Regions from separate parts of the Synechococcus sp. RS9907 genome, predicted to be linked through region 1. Evidence: predicted binding sites of a transcription regulator. Region 1 holds the regulator's gene; the other holds the start of a gene.

Region 1 (6,988 bases):
GTGATCGAACGCCCCGCTGCACCGATGACGGCTCGGGAACAAGCCCGTTGGGAAGTGCCTGTGATCTCCTGGTTCGCCTCGCAGTCGGCGGCTCCCGGAGGCGGGATGGCTGTGTTGCTGGACGGCCCCCAGGGTGTGGATTGGTCTTCAGGCCGACTTGGCATTTCGCTGCTGCGGGGCCCGACCTGGCCAGATCCCAGCGCCGATCAGGGGTGGCATCGCCAGCGCTTGGCCCTAATGCCGTTCGCCGGCTCATGGAGCGATGCCGGTGTGTCGCAGGCGGCCATTGCCTTTCGTGAGCCCGGGTGGTGTGCGGACTTGCCTGCAGAGCAGCGTCAATGGTTTCCATCGCTGCCGCTTCCACTCACGCCGGTGGGGTTGGAGCGCCATGCCGATGGTTGCGTGCTGAAGCTGCTCAATTCAGGATCAACGCGTTGCCGCTGGACCCCTGGAGCGGGGTGGAGGGTCCGCAGGGAAGCCGACTCAATGGCCGCTTCTGCCGTGGTGATCACCCCAGGAGAACTCGTCTCCCTGGTGGTGGATCAGTCCTCGTGATCGTCGAACGGGTCGTCGAGTGCTTTTGATGGAGGGCCAAAGGCCTGATACACGCCAAATCCGGTGAGTCCGAACAAAACGGCGAGCACGCCAATGGCGACGGACAGGGCTGGGGACGACGTTTCCATCACATCTCTCGACAGGATCAACCCCGAACCGGAGTCGGCCCCTACAGTATCGAGACTTCAAACCACCCGAGACCCGGCGTCGCCATGGCACAACGCACCCGTCTGGGAGACCTTCTCCGTCCACTGAACTCCGAGTACGGCAAAGTGGTTCCCGGATGGGGCACCACTCCCGTGATGGGCATCTTCATGGTGCTGTTCCTGGTATTTCTGCTGGTGATTCTTCAGCTGTACAACAAGTCCCTCATCCTGGAGGGCATCAACGTGAACTGGAACGGCCTCGGCTGATCTGCACCCATGAACATCTTCGGCGTCGGTCTCCCCGAAATGGCGGTTATCGGCGCCGTTGCCTTGTTGGTTTTCGGGCCGAAACGCCTGCCCGAGCTTGGTCGGACTCTTGGTAAAACCCTGAAGGGCTTCCAATCTGCCTCCAAGGAATTCGAACGCGAGATCAACAAAGCCATGGCTGAACCGGAAGTTTCCGGTGAGGCTGCGAAGCCTGTTGAAGAACTTCCCCCCAGCGACTGAGTCGTTCCAGCGGTATGACCACTGATCTCAAGCTGGTGGTGGGTCTGGGAAATCCGGGTGCGAAATACGCCGGCACCCGTCACAACATCGGCTTCATGGCCCTAGAGCTTTTGGGTGAGCGCTCTGGGTTCAGTTTTCGTCAGCAGGCCAAGTTGCACGGTCTTGCAGCCGATACAGGGGTTGGTGAGCAGCGGCTGCGCTTGCTGATGCCTCAGACCTACATGAATGACAGCGGTCGTGCCATTCGTGCGGCTCTCGATTGGTTCGGCCTGGAGCCTCACCAATTGCTGGTGCTGGTGGACGACATGGATCTTCCGCTGGGTCGTTTGCGGTTGCGGGCCCAGGGCAGTGCCGGCGGGCACAACGGTTTGCGCAGCACCATTCAGCATCTCGGGACCCAGGCGTTCCCCAGGCTGCGGATCGGCATTGGTGCGCCGGCTGAGAACCCTGCCGAACGCCGCGCCCGAACGGTGTCCCATGTTCTTGGTCCGTTCAGCAAGGCGGAGCAACCCTGTGTCGGCGCTGTGCTCGATGCTGTTCTGGATGGGATTCAACGTCTTCAGCGCCAGAGCTTTGAGCGCGCTGGAACCTGGATCAACGGGTTCCGCTATGACCTGGAGTCGGTCGACTGATGCCGGCACTTCCGGCGACAACGGCCCATTTGCGGGTGCTCCGCCAGTGTTTTCAAGCCAAGTGCGTGGAGGGTGAAGTTTCTGCTGGAGGGTTTGAGTGGCAGTTCTCCTGGGCCTTTGATCGCGGTGAACTGGTGGTGGAGCCATCCCTGGGACGTGCCCTGATCGAGGATGCCCTGCGGCGGTTTCTGGTGCGTTCTGATTACAGGCTGGAGCCGGGGGGTGATTACACCTTCATGGTCCGGGCCAGGTTCTGAGCGAGAACGTGGGAGCAGGCTCAGGCCATTTCAGGCGGTATTGCAGGTGCTCCTCAAGCATCACCAAAGCTGCAACAGCATCCAGATCCACCGGTGGAATGCGCAGTCCTGCCGGCAGCATCCGTCGCCAACCTCGAGCCGGCCACAGCGCCCAGTAACGCTGTCTCGCCCGCAGGGTTGTTCCCTGCTCCGGAACCACGGTGAGCTGGCCCAGCCGCTCCAGTCGCTGGATCCAGGCTCGGCTTCCCGTGCCATCCCCGATCAGGATGCGATCGAGAGCTTGGTCTTGATTCCACTGCTCCAGCCAGGGTTCAACGGCCTCCGGGGCCAGCACATGCCCTTCTTGCACGAGGCCGAGCTGAAGATCGGCAAGCACAAGACCACATTTGCAGCGGCCTGGATCGAGGACGGCCACCCGTTTCATGGGGAGGCCTGAATGATGACGACGACAGGGTCGGCACTGTCGCTGACCCGTGCGGAAATCACGTTCAAGACCACGCTTTGGCTGGGTCCTTCCATCAGGGTCTGGGCCAGTTGGGAGAGGGCTGATCCATCGAACTGAAGGCCTTCGGTCAGGGATCCTCGCCGCTGCACCTCGGCATAGGCCGAGGCCAGGAGAAGGTTCAACCGTGTGCGAATGCCCTCTGGTGTGCGTTCATCCGGTTGCAGTGTGGTGGTGGCCAGCACGTCTCCGCGTTGGGTCACCGGCCGGTTCGGACGCACCTCGGGGAAGGCATACACCGCTGTTTCGCCTCGCAGCACATTGGTGGCTGAGCGCAGCGAGATCACCCAGGTCTCCGGTTTGCGGATGATGCTTTGCAGGCGTTCCACATCGCTGCGCGGAACGCGGATCAACTGGCGTTCGGGTGCTTCGCCAGGTCGCACTTTCCCGTAGGCGTTGAGATTGGCCTCCTGCAACAGCCTGTCGACAGCCTGTTTGGCCTGGTCCGGCTCATCGAGTCGAACCGTTGCTCTTGCCAAGGTCTGTCCGCTGCTGATCACCACCGATCCACGCCGCAAGGCGACCAGATTGCGTTCGAGTTCTTTGAGTTCCTGCTCACCGGCACGGATGCGGCTGCGAACGCTGTTGAGTTCGGCTTCCGTGCGCTGGATGTCCGCATCGCGGGAGGCGATGTCCTGGCTGAGGCGTTCACGTTCTGCTTCGAGTTGGGCCAGCTCCTTCTGAAGAGGAGCCAGTTCGAGGCGCAGGGTGTTGGCCCGTTGCTGTGATTGCTCGAGCTCAATGGCGATCCGTTTGGTTTCCGTTCGGGTCTTGTCCCGTTCCCGCTCGGCTGCCTTCAGCTGCTGACGGCTGTCCTGGAGTTTCTGCTGCAGGGCATCCAGTTCAAACAAACCCACCCGCAACTGCCGGCTCACCAGAAGCATCAGGCCAAGTGAGAGTGCGCTGATCAGGCTGCCGGTCAACACCGTGATCAAAACGGCGGTGCGCCGTGGGCGCATGCTGAACAAACTCAGTCGTGCTTTGCCGACGCGGCTGCCCAAGCGGTCGCCCAGGGTCGACAGCACGCCCCCGAGCACCAACAGAACCAGGATCAGTGCCCAGCCGCTCATCGCTGCACAAGTCGGGCGAAGGCAGGCCTAGCTGAAGCGTTTGGCCAGCGCGATCGGATCCAGAACCGTGATTTTCTTGCGGTCAATCTGAACCAGACCGGATTGACGCAAGTCTCCCAGCAGTCGCGTGATTGTGACGCGTGTTGAGCCAATTGCTTCAGCGATGGCCTGATGGGACAGGCGCAGGTCGATGGTGATGCCCAGCTCATCGGCCACGCCGAAGTCCCTGCAAAGCACCAGCAGGAAGCTCACCAGCCGGGATGACATGTCCCGATGGGTGAGGGTTTCAATCATCGTCTCGGTTTGCAGAATCCGGCTGGAGAGACCCTGAAGCAAGCGCAGGCCAACGCTGGTGTCGGCTTCGATGGCGGCCTTCACGGAGGTCGCTGGTGCCGTCACCATTTCGACCCGGGTGAAGGCCACAGCGTGATAGAAGCGGTCGGACCGTTGACCTGTCAGCAGCGACAGCACCCCGAAGAGGCTGTTCTCGCGGAGCAGGGCCACGGTGATTTCTTCTCCCGATTCGTAGACGCGTGACAGACGAACGGCCCCCCGGCGGATCAGGTACACCCGTTCGGCGGGATCTCCGGGGAAAAAGATGGTCTTGTTGCGGTCCACCAGTTCACTGCTGGCGCCATCGAGATCTCGGATGATCTCAAGCAGAGAACGGTTGGCGGGCTCTGCGCTGGGAGCTGGAGCCACCATCTGCGGGGCATATCGGCTGAAACCTCGGCTACTGGTCATGACAACCCCCTGGTGTGGCGAAGCTACGGAGCCGGCGGTGGCTGCCATGTAGCGGTTATTACGTAACGCTGCTGTGCTCGTTGAAGGCCTGGCGTTGCGCCTGCATCAGGGATGTCAATCCCGGCTCTGCTAAGTCCAGCAGCTCATTGAGTTGGCTGCGACTGAAGGGCGCACCCTCCGCAGTTCCCTGGATTTCCAGCAGACGGCCATCGCCGGACTGCACAACGTTTAGGTCCACCTCGGCTCGGCTGTCTTCGCTGTAGTCCAGATCCAGCAAGGCCTGGCCATCCACCAAGCCCACGGATACAGCCGCCACCTGATCGATCAGGGGCGATTGCTCCAGCACTCCCTGGTCCACCAGTGATCGGCAGGCTTGGTCCAGGGCGAGCCAAGCCCCGGTGATTGAGGCCGTCCGGGTGCCAGCGTCCGCTTGGATCACGTCGCAGTCGATCAGCAAGGTGCGCTCCCCTAGGCGCTCCATGTCAATCACGGCGCGCAGGCTTCGGCCGATCAGTCGCTGAATTTCCTGGGTGCGACCCGAGAGTTTCATCAGCTCCCGTGATTGCCGCTGTGGGGTGGATCCGGGCAGCAACCGGTATTCGGCGCTGAGCCATCCCAACCCTTCTCCCTTGCGCCAGCGGGGAACCTTGTCCTCCAAGCAAACGCTACAGAGAACAGCGGTTCGGCCGTTATGAACCACAAGGGAGCTCAAGGCAAAGCCCATGGGATTCCAGGTCACCGAGAACGGTCGCAACTGCTGCGGGCGACGGCCATCAGTGCGTTGTTCAGGGGATTGGCTCATCGGTGGTGTGCAGTTCGTCAAGCCTCGCAGGCGGTTGGTTCTCGCCCTGTCCAAACACCATGGGTGGTGTCAATCCCCTTGTGGAATGTGATCTCGCCGCTACATTCAAGGTCTTGCCGGAGTCTCCCGGACAGATGCTTCCGTGATGACCACAAGCCTCGCCGACCCCCATTCCTTCCAAAATTCCCTGGATCGGGATCAGCAGGCCTTGCAACGGGCGGGCCTGAGGCCCTTGCCTGCCGTCTCTGATCCGCCACCCCTACATCTGGTGGCTCCCGAAGGGCAGCTGCAAGTGCATACGGCGCCTTATCGAGGCAGTTTCGCCAGTGTTCTCAGCCAGGCCATGCGAGCTGCCGGCTTGGGCAGTCGTGTTCTGATCAGTCAGTTCCTCAAAGGGGGCGTGCAGCAGGGACCGGCCGGCCGGGTGCAGCTCTGCGGAGGCCTCGTCTGGCTGCGGCCGGAAGTGCCCCTCTGCCTCTCTTCGCCGGGGCATCCCGGTGGTGCGGAGGCGGTGGCTGAGGTTTGGTCCATCTGCCGTCAGCATCTGATCCAGGGAGATCTCGACCAGCTGGTGTTGGATGAACTCGGCCTTGCCGTGGCCTTCGGATACCTGGATGAAGCGGACGTGATTGCAGCCCTTGAGCAGCGGCCCGCTTCGATGGATGTGATCATCACTGGACCTGCAATCCCCGCCGGTGTGGTGGAGATGGCAGATCAAGTCACGGAGTTGCGGCGAGGTTTCTGATGCTCAAATGCGATCGCTGGATCACTGAACAGGCCGGGCAGGGAATGATCGAGCCATTCCAGAGCGGTTTGGTCCGTCACCTGGAGCCGGAGCAGAAGCTGCGGCCGGTGCTGAGTTTTGGTTGCTCCTCCTACGGCTACGACCTACGCCTTTCTCCCCAGGAATTTCTGATCTTCCGGCATGTTCCAGGCACGGTGATGAACCCCAAGCGGTTCAACCCGGCCAACCTCGAACCCACTCCCCTGCATGAGGATGAAGACGGGCGATATTTCATTCTCCCGGCCCATTCCTATGGCCTCGGTGTGGCCCTGGAGAAGTTGCGGGTTCCCCCCAACATCACCGTGATCTGCTTGGGCAAGAGCACCTATGCCCGCCTTGGAATCATCGTGAATACCACCCCGGCAGAAGCGAGCTGGGAGGGTCACCTCACCCTTGAATTCAGCAACAGTTCCGGTGCTGACTGCCGCATCTATGCCGATGAGGGCATCTGTCAGCTGCTGTTTTTTGAGGGTGATCCCTGCTCGACCACCTACAGCGATCGACAAGGCAAATACCAGCACCAACCGGAACGGGTGACGCTGGCCAAGGTGTAGTTCTCTCTGATTAGGGGGCCAAACGCGCCCGGTGCAGCCTGGTTTTTTCGTACCAGGCTGCAAATTCAGGGGCCCACTCCAACATGTGGGGCCACATCAGATCACAGAGCTGGCGGATCTCCAGCTGGGCATCGAGTTTGGCCCGCAGATCCATGAAGTGCAGGAACGCCCGCAGGCTGAAGCTCACCACAAAATGCTGGCGGTAGTCGAAGGGGAGGATGCCGCGGGCGTGCTCCTCGGCGAAGCCGGCCCTGAGCAGATCCCTGTAGCGCTCGGCGGCGCTCCGGCAGAGATCAAGATCCTGTTGGCGTAGTGCTTCGGTGTAGGCGTATTTCTTGCCCTGCCGATCGCTGTACTCGCCGATGGGCCGCAGATAAAACACCTCTTCCAGGTCCAGGGCTCCATCCGCTGCACGGCAGATGCGTTCACCGGTGT
Region 2 (6,988 bases), 300 kb from region 1:
TCCGCTTTCTCGGCAGCACCGATGAACTCGTCTTTGAGGCCCGCAGCCTGGTGGAGACCCGGCCAGCACCCCCGCTGGAGAGCTGCTTCAACGGCCTCGAACCACCCCTGCCCTACCCGCAAGGCCAACTCAACAGCGATCTGCAGGGGGCACTGGAAGGCTGGTTGCCCAACGGCCAACACGAACCCTCGGCCATCGAGCTCACCCAGGAAGCCCTGATGGGCAGCAACCAGCAGACCCTGGCCTTTCTGAAGCAACTGATTGAACTGATTCAAGAGCGGGTGAAATACACCCAACGCCATGTGGGACCCGCCTGGCCGGCGGGCCGAACCCTGCGGGAGCGGATCGGCTCCTGCCGTGATCTGGCCATGCTGATGGTGGCCTGTTGCCGCGTGGTGGGTCTTCCGGCCCGCTTTGTGAGCGGCTATCAACTGCAGCAACCTCCCCCGAAGGAGTACGACCTGCATGCCTGGGCGGAGGTTTACCTGCCGGGAGCGGGCTGGCGGGGCTTTGACCCCAGTGCCGGGATGGAAGTCAACGAGCGCTATGTCGTGCTGGCCACCTCCTCCAAGCCGGAACTCACCGCGGCCGTGAGCGGCAGCTTCAGCGGCCCCCCTGGAGCCAACAGTGAACTGAACTGGCAGATTCAGATCAGAGAGGACGCCTCCGCAACGGAAACCCCCTCACGCAACCTGGTTCAGGCCGCCTGAAGCAACGGCTCCACCCCATGCAACTGGGGCTTCGGCGCCGAGCTGTGGGTGGCTGCCATCAAGGCCGGGATCTCGGCGCTGTTGTAGACGCGGAATTCCCTCACCAGAGAAGCGCCCTCCTCACGAACCGCCTGGTTCAGAACGACGGAACCATCGGGATCGGAGATCGAGCGGTGGAAAGTGCCAGGCGGGATACGAAGGATGTCACCACCGCTCTCGAGCCGAACGATGTGGAACGGCTGCTCCCAGGCCAGGTTCACCAGGAAGAAGGTTCTGCCGCCGCTTGCCGCAAGCAGATTGTCTTCCTGATGGGGATGCAGATAGAACTGCCAGGCTCCGCTCTCCGGATCGTTGGGGGGCGACACGGCCGGGCCGCTGTGAATCACCAGGTCGCGCGCGTTCGAGGTGTTCACGGTGACGTCGAAAAAACGAACCGACGGGGTGTCGCGGAAGCGCTCGTAGGCCAGCAGTTCAAACATGTCGATGGATCCTGAGGGATCCTTCAGCTGCCCCGTTGTACCGGGGGCATCACGCAAAAACGGTGACGATCACGACGGTTCAGCCCCCCAAATACGCCATTTCCGCATGGGTTGACGCAACAGCGGCTGGATCACGCTCCTCGCTGTAGCGGTCTTGGCGTCGCTGCCAGAGCTGGCGCATGGCCTGCTCAAGCTGAGGCTCTGAGGCGAGCGCGGGCTTGAGATCGGTGCCTTCAGCAGAAAACAGGCAGGTGAACGCCTGCCCATCAGCGGTGACACGCAAGCGGTTGCAATCCCCGCAGAACGGCTCACTGATGGAGGCAATCACACCGATGGTTCCAGCACCATCGCGGTAGTGCCAACGCCGGGCCGTCCCACCCCGCGGGCGACCCAAAGGCTCCAGGGGCCAACGGGCATGAATGTGCTCCACCATCTGCGCCGCCGGCAGCACCTGGTCCAGCGTCCACTGGTTGCGGTTGCCCACATCCATGTATTCGATCAAACGCAGCTCCATCCCCTGCTGCCGGGCCAAATTGGCCAAGGGCAACAGCTGATCGTCATTGATCCCCCGTTGGATCACGGCATTGAGCTTGAGCTCGCCGCATGAGGGGTCAAAGCCAGCGGCGCAGGCCGCCGCGATGCCGTCCTGCACCTGGCGCACCAGGCGGTCTCCAGCCACGGCACCACCCTTGAGACCAGCCATGCGCGCCGCTGCCTCCCCTTCCGCCGCATCCAGGCTGATGGTGATTCGATCCAGCCCTGCGGCACGCAACGCCCGCGCCATCGGTTCCGACAACAGCACCCCGTTGCTGGTGAGCGCCACGGCCTGCAAACCAGCGATCGGATCCGAACGATCCCGCCGGGCCTGGGCCACCGCCTCCAACAACGGCAACAAGCGCCGGCTCAACAACGGCTCTCCACCGGTGAGCCGCAGCGTTTGTGCCCCCAGGCGCGCGGCCACACGAATCACGCGCATCTGCTGCTCCAGCGTCAGCAGGCCAGGGGGCTCCTCCACATCCGGACAGCAGTACGGACAGGCGAGATTGCAACGGGCCGTGAGCGACAACCGCAACACCCCGATGGGCCGGTTGAGGCGGTCTGCGAGCGGCAACAACGTGCTCATCCCTCCAACGCTGCCAGATCTGCAGGGCAATTGGCATTCACCAACGCCTTTTGAGGCAAGCGCACCGCCTGATGGGGAACGCAGGTCAACCAATCCATCCAGCGCAACTCGCCGCGTTGCAGTTGCTGATCAAGGCAGGAGCGGAAGGGAGAACCGGAGGGGATCACCGCCAGCAACGGCTGCAACCGTTGCCCGTCATGGGCCACTGCTGCTTGATCGGGGGCACGATTCCAGGCTGCGATCAGCTGCCGGACAACGGCGGTGCGCAAACGGGGCATGTCCACCGGCAGCACCAACACAGCCTCCCCAGGCTGAGACGGCAACAGCCTGGCCAGCGCCTGCAGAGGGCCATTCCAGGGAGGGGGCTCCAGCAGCACGGAACATCCCGGCCGGTGGGCAAGCAGCTCTGCGTGGGCGGCATGACGACTCAACACCTGCACCGGATAACCGAGGGGCAGCAGCTGGTCGACCAGGGCCGTGAGCCAGACACCACCGGAGGGATGCGGCAGGAGGGCCTTGTCACGCCCCATGCGACGGCTGCTTCCGCCACTGAGCACACAAACCCGCAAGCCTTGGTTCACATCGCCGACCAACAATCTGCACCAGCGGAGTCCAACAACCCACAAAAGTTGCAACCGCTACCAAATCATTGCCGCACAAGAACGTCTGATCCGATCAATCAGCCCCGTTGATGTTTGCTTCGGCACAGAAAAACAGAAATTGGTAACCAATCCGACCAAACACGGGCCCGACGAATTGATTAACTGCGCGGGTCAAACGGATTCTCTTTTCGACCGTTTTGCCATCCCCGGGCACCTTTCCTTTTGAAGCCCGAGGTTCCTTCTCTTCTCCTCAATGCTTGGCGACCTTTGGTCGTTCCAGGGCAGGTACCGAACCCTTCACCTGACCTGGATCGCCTTCTTCCTGACCTTCGTGGTCTGGTTCAACCTGGCCCCTCTGGCCACCACCGTGAAAGCGGACCTGGGTCTGACCGTTGGTCAGATCCGCACCGTGGCCATCTGCAACGTGGCCCTCACCATTCCGGCGCGCGTGCTGATCGGCATGCTGCTGGACAAATTCGGACCCCGGATCACCTATTCCTCGATCCTGGTGTTCTCGGCGATTCCCTGCCTGCTGTTTGCGTCCGCTCAGGACTTCAACCAGCTGGTGGTGGCCCGTCTGCTGCTCTCCATCGTTGGCGCCGGCTTCGTGATCGGCATCCGCATGGTGGCCGAGTGGTTCCCTCCCAAGGAAATCGGCCTGGCTGAAGGCATCTACGGCGGCTGGGGCAACTTCGGCTCCGCCTTCTCCGCCCTCAGCATGGTGGCCCTCGCTGGCTTCCTCTCCTTCTCCGGCGGCTTCGAACTGCCCACCGGCGCTGTTCTGAACTGGCGCGGTGCCATCGCCCTGACCGGCATCGTCTCCGCCGTCTACGGCCTCTTCTACTTCTTCAACGTCACCGACACCCCCCCCGGCAAGACGTATCAGCGCCCGGCGAAATCCGCCGGCCTGGAAGTCACTTCCATGCGCGACTTCTGGGGTCTACTGGGCATGAACGTGCCCTTCGCAGCCATCCTTTGCGTGCTCTGCTGGCGCCTTTCCAAGGTGGGCTTCCTCACCGCAAGCACCTACCCCCTTGCCCTCGGTGCCGTTGCCGTCTGGTTTGCCTTCCAGACCTGGGGAATCATTCGCACCAACCGCGACCTGATCCTCGGCAACAAGGTTTATCCCAAGGAAGATCGCTACGAGTTCCGCCAGGTGGCGATCCTCGAGCTCACCTACATCGTGAACTTCGGCTCTGAACTGGCCGTGGTTTCGATGCTGCCCACCTTCTTTGAAACCACCTTCGATCTGCCGAAGGCCACCGCCGGAATCCTGGCGTCCTGCTTCGCTTTCGTGAACCTGGTCGCCCGCCCTGCTGGCGGTCTGATCTCCGACCGCGTCGGCAGCCGCAAGAACACCATGGGCTTCCTCACTGCCGGTCTCGGCGTGGGCTACCTGGTGATGAGCATGATCAAGCCCGGCACCTTCACCGGCACCACCGGCATTGCCGTTGCCGTGGTAATCACCATGCTCGCTTCGTTCTTCGTGCAGTCCGGTGAAGGCGCCACCTTCGCGCTGGTGCCCCTGGTTAAGCGTCGCGTCACCGGCCAGGTGGCCGGCCTGGTTGGTGCCTACGGCAACGTTGGTGCTGTGACCTACCTGACCATCTTCAGCCTCCTGCCGATGTGGATGGGCGGCGGCGGCGAACCCACCCCCGAGGTGATCGCGGCTTCCAACAGCGCCTTCTTCCAGATCCTGGGTGTGGCCGGTCTGATCGTGGCCTTCTTCTGCTTCTTCTTCCTGAAGGAGCCCAAGGGGTCCTTCGCAGACCTGCACGAAGGCGAAACCGCCTGATCCATCTCCCTCCGCAGCACCCTGTCGCTGCACAACGACCCGGAGCTTCGGCTCCGGGTTTTGTTCTTTTTTTGGTTCCTGCATGACCAACTCACCCCGCAGCGTGCGCAGCCAGTGCCCCTACTGCGGCGTGGGTTGTGGCCTGGAGCTCTTGCCTCCTGCCGTGAAGGGTGAGGCCGTGAAACGGGATGCCGAGGGCAACCCGATGTGGACCGCCCGCGGCGACCGCGAACACCCCTCAAGCCTTGGCCAGGTCTGCATCAAGGGCGCCACCGTCGGCGAAACCCTGGCCCCAGGCCGCCTGCGCCAACCCCTGTTCCGCCAGACCCTTGAGGACGACTTCGCGCCGATCAGCTGGGACGACGCTCTCAACAAAATCACCGGCCAGATCCAGGCGAGCGTGGCCCGGCGCGGCAACGCCGATGGCATCGCCATGTACGGCTCCGGTCAATTCCACACCGAGGATTACTACCTCGCCCAGAAGCTGCTCAAAGGCGCCCTGGGCACCAACAATTTCGACGCCAACTCACGGCTGTGCATGAGCTCAGCGGTGGCGGGCTACACCCGCAGCCTGGGCTCCGATGGTCCCCCCTGCAGCTATGAAGACCTCGACCACTGCACAGTGGCGTTTCTGATCGGCACCAACACGGCCGAATGCCACCCGGTGCTGTTCCAGCGGCTGCTGAAGCGGAAACGCAAAAACCCCGGCAGCGTCAAGATCGTGGTGGTGGATCCACGCCGCACCGACACCGCCAAAGCCGCCGATATCCACTTGCCGATTGCACCGGGCAGCGACCTGGCCCTGCTGCACGGGATTGCCCACTTGGTGCTGCGCGAAAACGGCCAGGATCCGGCCTTCATCGACGACCACACCGAGAATTACGACGCCTTTTTTGACGTCGCCGCCCGCTGGACCCCAAGACGGGTGGCCCTGTTCTGCAACATCCCCGAAAAACGCCTTCGGGAAGTGGCGGCTCTGTTCCACCGGCGCGAGAAGGTGCTCAGCCTCTGGTCGATGGGGGTGAACCAACGCCGTGAAGGAACGGCCGTGGTGCAGGGGTTGATCAATCTGCATCTGCTCACCGGCCAGATCGGCAAGCAAGGAGCGGGCCCGTTTTCCCTCACCGGCCAACCCAACGCCATGGGCGGACGCGAAGCCGGAGGCCTGGCCCACCTGCTGCCGGGCTACCGCCTGGTGGCCAACGCCGAACACCGCGCCGAAGTGGAGCAGGCCTGGCAGCTGCCGGCAGGACGAATCAACACCAAGCCCGGATTGGCGGCCTGGCAGCAGATCGAGGCCATGGAACAGGAGGCGCTGGACCTGTGGTGGGTGGCCGCCACCAACCCCCTGGTGAGCCTCCCGGATCTTGACCGGGTGAAGTCGGCCATGCAGAAGTGCCCGCTGGTGGTGGTGAGCGAGGCCTACGCCGACTCGGAAACGTCCCACTACGCCCACCTGCTGTTGCCCGCAGCCCAGTGGAGCGAGAAGGCCGGCGCCATGACCAATTCCGAACGGCGGGTCACCTACTGCCCGGCCTACCGGCGTCGTTTCGGCGAGAGCCGTCCCGACTGGGAGATGTTTGCCGAGGTGGGCCGGCGCCTGGGCTACAGCGAGCAGTTCAACTTCGAATCAGCGGCTGAGGTGTACGCCGAATTCACAGCTCTCACCCAGGGCAGGCTTTGCGATGTGAGCGGCCTCAGCCATGAACTGCTGGAAGGCGAAGGACCGCAGCAATGGCCCTATCCCAGCGGCAGCACCCCCACCACAGAAGCCAAACGTCTCTACGAAGACCGTCAATTCGCCACCCCCAACAAACGCGCCCGCTTCAGCACCGATCAACCGCTGGGACTAGCGGAACCCCCCTGCGACACCTATCCGCTGGTGCTGACGGTAGGCCGCTACCTGGGCCAGTGGCACACGATGACCCGCACCGGCAAGGTGGAACGGTTGATGAAACAGCATCCCGAGCCGCTGCTGGAGATTCACCCCGGTGACGCGCAGGAGTTGAAACTGCGCAACGGTGAACTGGCGGCGATCAGCTCACGCCGCGGCCACCTCACCGCCACGGTGAAAGTCACCGATCGCATCCGGCGTGGGTCGGTCTTCCTGCCGATGCACTGGGGATTCACCCAGGAGAAAGCCTGCGAAGCCAACACCCTCATGCACGACGAGGCCTGCCCGGTGTCAAAGCAGCCTGAACTCAAGGCCTGCGCGGTGATCGTGGCTCCCGCCGTCTCGGTGGTGAAGCCCGTTGAACAGCAGAAAGGACGATTGGAGG

The links. Region 1 encodes NtcA, which controls nitrogen genes in cyanobacteria. Its sites were predicted from a motif close to GTANCNNNNGNTAC; they were not measured.
Region 2: the regulator NtcA is predicted to act here: its motif matches at 2,941-2,954, upstream of SynRS9907_RS13630 (molybdenum cofactor guanylyltransferase).

Annotation. Positions count from the first base shown of each region.
Region 1 is NZ_CP047944.1:242,173-249,160, forward strand. It holds gene SynRS9907_RS01220 (glycoside hydrolase family 38 C-terminal domain-containing protein) at 1-555, shown strand, start outside; gene psbN (photosystem II reaction center protein PsbN) at 543-683, opposite strand; gene psbH (photosystem II reaction center phosphoprotein PsbH) at 768-968, shown strand; gene SynRS9907_RS01235 (TatA/E family twin arginine-targeting protein translocase) at 978-1,208, shown strand; gene pth (aminoacyl-tRNA hydrolase) at 1,223-1,840, shown strand; gene SynRS9907_RS01245 (DUF3146 family protein) at 1,840-2,097, shown strand; gene SynRS9907_RS01250 (resolvase) at 2,075-2,521, opposite strand; gene SynRS9907_RS01255 (DUF3084 domain-containing protein) at 2,518-3,669, opposite strand; gene ntcA (global nitrogen regulator NtcA) at 3,697-4,413, opposite strand; gene rph (ribonuclease PH) at 4,472-5,215, opposite strand; gene SynRS9907_RS01270 (cob(I)yrinic acid a,c-diamide adenosyltransferase) at 5,361-5,960, shown strand; gene dcd (dCTP deaminase) at 5,960-6,553, shown strand; gene thyX (FAD-dependent thymidylate synthase) at 6,564-6,988, opposite strand, start outside.
Region 2 is NZ_CP047944.1:2,520,835-2,527,822, forward strand. It holds gene SynRS9907_RS13615 (transglutaminase family protein) at 1-710, shown strand, start outside; gene SynRS9907_RS13620 (redox protein) at 698-1,189, opposite strand; gene SynRS9907_RS13625 (GTP 3',8-cyclase MoaA) at 1,269-2,312, opposite strand; gene SynRS9907_RS13630 (molybdenum cofactor guanylyltransferase) at 2,309-2,905, opposite strand; gene SynRS9907_RS13635 (NarK family nitrate/nitrite MFS transporter) at 3,168-4,709, shown strand; gene SynRS9907_RS13640 (nitrate reductase) at 4,792-6,988, shown strand, end outside.